DNA from 3 places in the Oceanobacillus sp. FSL W7-1309 genome. Region 3 is predicted to be linked to each of the others. Evidence: riboswitches for the same ligand, from Rfam matches in the RefSeq annotation. Region 3 holds a riboswitch; each other region holds the start of a gene.
The links. A riboswitch is a leader RNA that binds a small molecule or an ion and turns the genes downstream of it on or off. The one in region 3 is predicted to bind S-adenosylmethionine.
Positions count from the first base shown of each region.

Region 1: another riboswitch for S-adenosylmethionine. It lies ahead of NST46_RS21090 (cyclase family protein); the one in region 3 lies ahead of NST46_RS17110 (carboxymuconolactone decarboxylase family protein).
Region 2: another riboswitch for S-adenosylmethionine. It lies ahead of NST46_RS04830 (iron-containing alcohol dehydrogenase family protein); the one in region 3 lies ahead of NST46_RS17110 (carboxymuconolactone decarboxylase family protein).

Region 1 covers NZ_JBBOBX010000002.1:1,721,033-1,723,303, forward strand. The annotation lists gene NST46_RS21080 (CBS domain-containing protein) at 1-20, opposite strand, end outside; gene NST46_RS21085 (MBL fold metallo-hydrolase) at 82-1,020, opposite strand; SAM riboswitch class I at 1,201-1,303, shown strand; gene NST46_RS21090 (cyclase family protein) at 1,403-2,155, shown strand; gene NST46_RS21095 (5-methyltetrahydropteroyltriglutamate--homocysteine S-methyltransferase) at 2,177-2,271, shown strand, end outside.
Region 2 covers NZ_JBBOBX010000001.1:1,070,456-1,072,726, reverse strand. The annotation lists gene NST46_RS04830 (iron-containing alcohol dehydrogenase family protein) at 1-1,056, opposite strand, end outside; SAM riboswitch class I at 1,142-1,261, opposite strand; gene NST46_RS04825 (N-acetylmuramoyl-L-alanine amidase) at 1,352-2,149, opposite strand.
Region 3 covers NZ_JBBOBX010000002.1:880,065-882,335, forward strand. The annotation lists gene NST46_RS17105 (LLM class flavin-dependent oxidoreductase) at 1-738, opposite strand, end outside; gene NST46_RS17110 (carboxymuconolactone decarboxylase family protein) at 807-1,472, opposite strand; SAM riboswitch class I at 1,593-1,699, opposite strand; gene sigK (RNA polymerase sporulation sigma factor SigK) at 2,195-2,271, shown strand, end outside.

The sequences.
Region 1 (2,271 bases), 840 kb from region 3:
GGATTGTTAACACGATTCACTTTCCGCCCTCCTTATTCGTTTTCTCTCTTCTACATACCAGTGATTTCGTACACTCAAATATTACGACTGGTTAATGCTGAAATAAACTTTCTCATTATCATAAAATCGGTGTATCTTATCCATCGACTCTAAGTATATTAGTCTTGTTAAAGTCGCCATAAATGGGCTAACAAAGTGACTAAATTTTAGGCTGCCATAAATTTTTTCACACACTTCGGCTGCTGTCAAAGTCTCTGCTTTCACAATGCTTTCAACCTCATTTAACCGACGCTCATGTCCTTGAATCAATGTTTGTACACGTTCACTCAAGCGATGGATATTCTCACCATGCCCTGGTAAGGCTAATGCTGTCGGATAATGCTGCATCCGCTCAACGGATGCAAAATAATCGTTTAATGGATTGAATTCCTCCCCTGTCCACAAACCGATTACAGGAGAAATCTTATTTAAAATATGGTCGCCAATCAGCATTAGCTTCCTGTCTTTTTGATAAAAGCAATAGTGATCCGGAGCATGACCCGGTGTCCAAACAACCTCAAAACACTGATTCCCTAACAGGATGGTATCAGTTTCATCAAAGAATCCATCTGGTTCAAATTCATAGATAAAGGAATCATTACCTATTCTGCCAGGCAAATTCGGCCCCCCATGCATATGAAGCAAATCAGCAAGATTTTCTTTAATTTTCTTCTTATCACGATGTTTCAGCATTTCCTTATACCCGAGTTTCGATGTGTAAACGGGAACTCCCTTTTTCTCCTGAAACCATCTCGCTAGACCAATATGGTCCTGATGTGTATGTGTTAAAACAACCTTTTTCACTTCAACACCAGTATCAAATAGCGCTTCCCAAGTCGCAATTGCTTCCTCTGAATAAATCCCTGTATCAATAACGGTATAGCCATTCTCTCCTTTGACAAGATAGCTATTTACCTCTTGCATTCCTCCTGGAAAACGAACGACTAGCTTTTCTATACCCTCACTTACATTAACTAACAAAATATCATCCCCATTGTACAAAGCTCTTTCTATACTATTAATTTTAGCGTTGATCAGTTAGATTGCAAGAATCTCTAACTTTTGCAATTTTTTTCACGCTACATGTAATATTCTTAATTTTAATGGTTGACATTCAGAATCGTATGGAGTACTCTAATTATTAATTTCATACAAAAAACTTTCTTATCCAGAGAGGTGGAGGGACTGGCCCTATGATACCTCGGCAACAGACTTTTTAAGTACTGTGCCAATTCCAGAAGCAATGATTGCTTGAAGATAAGAAGAGATATTAGACGATACGGTGCCTAACCTCTTCTTATTTTTAAGAAGAGGTTTTTTCTTTTCTTTAAAGAAGTTTTAAAAAACTACTGGAGGGGATTAAATGGCAACGGTTCAAGCAGGAACAGAATTGCAACAGGCAATTGCATTACTGAAAAAGAAAAATTGGGTAGACCTCACGCACACATTCGGGCCAAACTCACCACACTTCGCAGCATTTGACGATGCCGAATTCAAAACACTTTTCACACATGATGATGGCTTTTTCGCACAACGATTTACCTTTCCTGGACAATACGGCACACACATTGATGCACCAATTCATTTTGTACAGGATCAACGTTATCTTGAAGAGCTTGAATTAAAGGAACTTGTTTTACCGCTTGTGGTGATCGATAAGTCAAAGGAAGCTTTAGAAAATAATGACTTCACCTTATCGAAAGAAGATATTCTAGCATTTGAAGCAATAAATGGTGAGATTGAAGCAGGTACATTTGTAGCGTTACGAACCGACTGGAGTAAACGTTGGCCAGATAAAACTGCTTTTGAAAATAAGGACGAAGCTGGTAATAGTCACTTGCCTGGATGGGGAATTGACGCATTGCGATTTTTATTTGAAGAAAGAAACGTAAATGCTGTCGGTCATGAAACATTTGATACAGATTCCTCCATCGATGTCCGAAAGAATGGCTCACTCATTGGCGAGTATTATGTGCTGGAGCAAGATACATACCAAATCGAGCTTCTAACCAATTTAGATAAAGTACCAACAAAAGGTGCTTATATCTTTAATATCGTTGCCAAACCAGAAAAAGCAACTGGATTCCCAGTAAGATCTTTTGCAATATTACCTTAATAAAAATATGGAGGGATTTTCATGACGAAAACATTAATTAAAGCACCATTTAAAGCAGATCACGTAGGAAGTTTATTACGACCGGACAGGGTTCATAAAGCGAGAAAGGATTTTAA
Region 2 (2,271 bases), on a different contig from region 3:
ATTTATTAATGTATCTTCTGTAATTTCTTCCGCCATTAAATGAATCGATTCTTGAGGCAGTAATGTTTTCTTAATAATACGTTGCAATAGTTCCTCGTCTCGAGCGTCAATGGATAAATGATTTAATGATGCTGGAAGCCCCCAATCATCATATACTGCTAATAGTCTTTTTAGCTCTTCATCCTTTTCTTCTAGAGCCAATTGAACTAAGATACCATAGGACACGATTTCTCCATGTAAAAATTGCTTGATGCTTTTAGCCTCTGTTAATCCATTATGGACGGAATGTGCACCAGCAATTCTTCCGGCCTTTTCCCCGAATCCGCCGACCATGCCACCAGTCATAATAATTGTTTCAATAACGCGTATGAGTGCATCCGATACCTTTTTATTGGATACCGATTCTAGTGCTTCTTTTCCATCCTTTAGTAAGATATCTCTGCACAAAGCTGCGGAGAATTGAGAAATCTGAAGCCAAACAGGTAAATCCTTATCCTTGTAAAAGGATCGAACTAAAGCATCTGCTTCATAATATTTAGCGAGTGTGTCACCAATACCGGCCTTCAAGTATTCAGGTGGCGCACCAGCAATAATAGCTGGCTCAATCAGCACGAGTGTATTTGCTACTGGGAACTCGGTATAGTGTGAATGGGTACCATCAGCTTGATAAAATACACTTAATGGTGTCCAAGCTGCACAGGTAGCTGCGATTGTTGGGATAAGTACGGATTTAATCCCGGCTTTTACAGCTGAGGCTTTAGTGAGATCGAGTGCTGTCCCCCCGCCAATACCGATTACTGCATCAACCCCATCATGTTGAAATGAAGTTGCGAATTGTTCGACAGCCTCAAGCGTACAATGTCCTTCCACAAACGTGATGTTTGAACGATCAAGCTCCTCTGGTATATAAGGAGAGGCAGCATTCCATGCCTTCCTGCCGCTAAGAATATGTATTTTCTTCACGCCTAACTCTGAAAGAAGTACACGTAACTCTTTTAAAATGCCTTCTCCGATTCGATAATGTCCTGGTGCGCCTTTCACAATTGCTGTTGTCATCTGAGCGTCTCCTTATCGTATTTCGGGAAAATAAAAATGCCTCTCTAAAAAAGAGAGGCATGGATATACTTGACAAGTAACCATCCTCTTATTTTCCAAAATACATATTGTATTTTGCAGGAATTAGCACCTATTCTCAGTTGAATTTAACTGGAATGGTTGCCGGGCTTCATCGGGCCAGTCCCTCCGCCGCTCTTCATAAGAGTGTTTATGAATTTGTTATTTCATATATCTTATAATCTATTGGTTGAAAAGTCAATTGATTTCATTTATTCATACTAAATCTGTTATATATTTACTGGATGATAATAAATGCATCGATTCCAGTGTTACGGACAACCTGTAAATGATTCTCTGCATTTGTCCTGTTTGTAAATGCACCAGCCTGAACGCGATACCAAGTTTCACCTGAAATCGTAACCTGTTCTACAAAAGCTTGAATGCCTTTAGAATTTAGGAAAGATACACGATCATCTGCATTTGCTTTTGATTTAAAGGAACCAGCAATAACCTTATACAGTTGGCCGGTACCAGGACCTCCGTTTTTTTCTTGCAGGTTAAATGCTCTCGCTAGTCCGTTGACATGCCCTTCTGCTACTCGCTGCTTCCATGCGTTCTGTTTCATTAAAGCTGCATTTCCACTATGGTCGATAAAACCATTTTCCGTTAGCATTGCTGGCATGGACGACTCACGTAATACATGGAAATTAGCTTTCTTTTTACCACGATTTCGTAATCCGTTAACTTTAATTATTTCTGCATGTAGAATGTCTCGATATCTAGCAGTCTGTGAACTATCTGAAAGGCTGCTATGAATGAAATCCTCATAGCCATCAGCAGAGCCGTTAAATGCATTACAATGAATAGATAGAAAATAATCAGCACCCCATGCATTTGCTTCATTTGTTCGTTGGGCGAGACTTTTTGTTGTGTTTCCAGTACGACTCATTTGAACACTAACATTACTGTAGTTTCCAATTAGCAGATCGCGTATTCGCAACGCGATATCAAGAACAACATCTTTTTCTTGTATTCCATTTCCAGTAGCACCGGAATCTGTTCCGCCATGACCTGGGTCTAAATAAAGTTTCATTAAAATCTCCTCCTAATATAACGTATGGTTGATAAGAAAAATCGAATTGGACAAACAACACTGTCTTAGTTAAAATCCATTTTTGTCACCTCCGTCTTTTTCTCGTTTGCTTATGGTACTTC
Region 3 (2,271 bases):
TGTGAAAACTGCTTCAGCGTGTTTGGCTGCAAAATCTCTTCCTCTCGAAGAAGCACCAGCTTGAAAAAGTACTGGAGTCCGTTGTGGTGATGGCTCCGTCAAATGTGGACCAGGTACATGATAAAATTCACCTGTGTGATCGATCGTATGTACTTTTTTAGGATCTGCAAAGGTATCCGTCTCCTTATCATAAACAACCGCTTCGTCTTCCCAGCTGTGTTCCCATAACTTGTAAACGACCTCAAGAAATTCATCAGCACGGTCATAGCGTAAATTTTTAGGCAATCTACCTGACAGGCCCAGATTAATTGCCTCACTCTCTAAATACGATGTGACTACATTCCAAGCAATTCTTCCTTCTGTCAAATGGTCCAGTGTTGAAAGCTGGCGTGCAAGTGCGTATGGCTGGGCATAGGTTGCTGAAATCGTTGGAGCGAATCCGATGCGCTTTGTAACCGCTACCATAGCTGCAATTGGCATTAATGGATCATGTGCCGGCAATTGCACAGCATGCTTAATTGCAGCATCATGATTACTACCATAAACAGAATACGTGCCTAGCACATCGGCAATAAATACGGCATCAAATTTTCCTCGCTCTAACACTTGCGCTGTTTCTGTCCAATAATGAATTCGATTATGAAAAGCCCCCTTATCTTTTTCATGTTTCCATAACCCCATGGAATGAGGCGATGGTGAATTTTGTACAAAGCCGTTCAGATGAATTTGTTTTTCCAACTGGAACACTCCTCCTATAAATTTGCTTAGATATGGCTTTACTGCTCGCACGATTATCAGAAACAATACTACTCGTCAAAAGCGTTTAAGGCATTTACACTATGTGCGATTGCCGATCCAGCTTTCAGTGCTACAGCAACAAAAATTGCTTCAGAAATCTCTGCTAAGTTTGCTCCTGTATTTTTTGCATTTTTCGTATGCAAATTAATACAATACGCACAACCTGTTGTATGTGCACAAGCAACTGCAATTAACTCTTTTTCTTTTTCACTTAAGTTTTCTGCTTTTATGGAATGGTGATCAAAATTTAAAAATGCCTTAAAGGTTTCATCGTTCAACTTAGAAAATTCCTTTATTCGGTTGAAATACGATGCTTTATACAATTCCTCGTCACTATTTCCATCGTAAGCATTTAGTGCATTTACTCCATGTGCCGCAGCTGATCCCGCCTTTAATGCTGTTGCAACGAAAATCGCCTCTGCCACCTCTTCCTTACTTGCTTTCTGCTTTTTGACATTTTTCACATGTAAATCAATACAATACGGACATCCAGTAATGTGTGCCACAGCAACTGCAATTAATTCCTTTAACTTTACGGATAATTCCCCTTCAGCCAATGCTCGATTATTAAAAGCAAAAAATGACTCGAACGCATCTGGTGCATATTTCTTTAGTTCCTGAAGCCTTCCAAAATAATCCTTTCTGTACAAGCTATCTGTTTTTGTTACACCCATTTTCTTCGCTCCCTTTTCAAATTTACCTATTCATCGCAATATAATCTTTCCCATGATATTACTTGGTTTTTAATCAAATGAAAAAACCTCTTCTGATGAGGAAGAGGTTCTAAATCACTCATCTCATCTTTCAAGCATTTGCTTGCTGGAATTAGCACCTTGTTACATCATTGTAACGGTTGCCGCAGGATCGTAGGACCAGTTCCTCCCCTGACTCTTGATAAGAAAAATCATATTCAATTAATAGGAATTGTTCACATCATACACCTGGTAACGAATCATGTCAACTCTGTTTTTTGAATTTAATACAAAAGTTAGATATTTAGCGCAAGATGACGTTCATTTGACCTATATGAAACTATTTATTGTAACGTGCTCATTCCAAAGTTATATCGTCAAAATCTTTTGCTTTGCTAGCTCCTGTGCTACTCCAATAATCCAATCCTCTTGACCACCTACTGCACCCATTTATTGGATGCGATGAACGTTTTTTTAATCTTATCGCTAGTATGTAATATAGGTACGAGTTACAAACCAACCTTTATCTTTTCACAAAGTATTTGATGAATAAGTCCGTTATCAAATCAACTAAAACCTTAAAAAGCCTGTTTCCATAACAAATTTTCGTGGACAGACACGAATCCTCTCTTTAAGTCATAAAGATGTTATATAGGCAAAAGCCCAATCTTGAAGCAGACTGTTCACTTAGGAGGTGATTGCGTTTGTCCGGGATTTTATCTGTGCTTGCTCTTCTAATTAAGGAAGCCCTCTTTTTTGTTTCTTATGTAAAAAACCATGC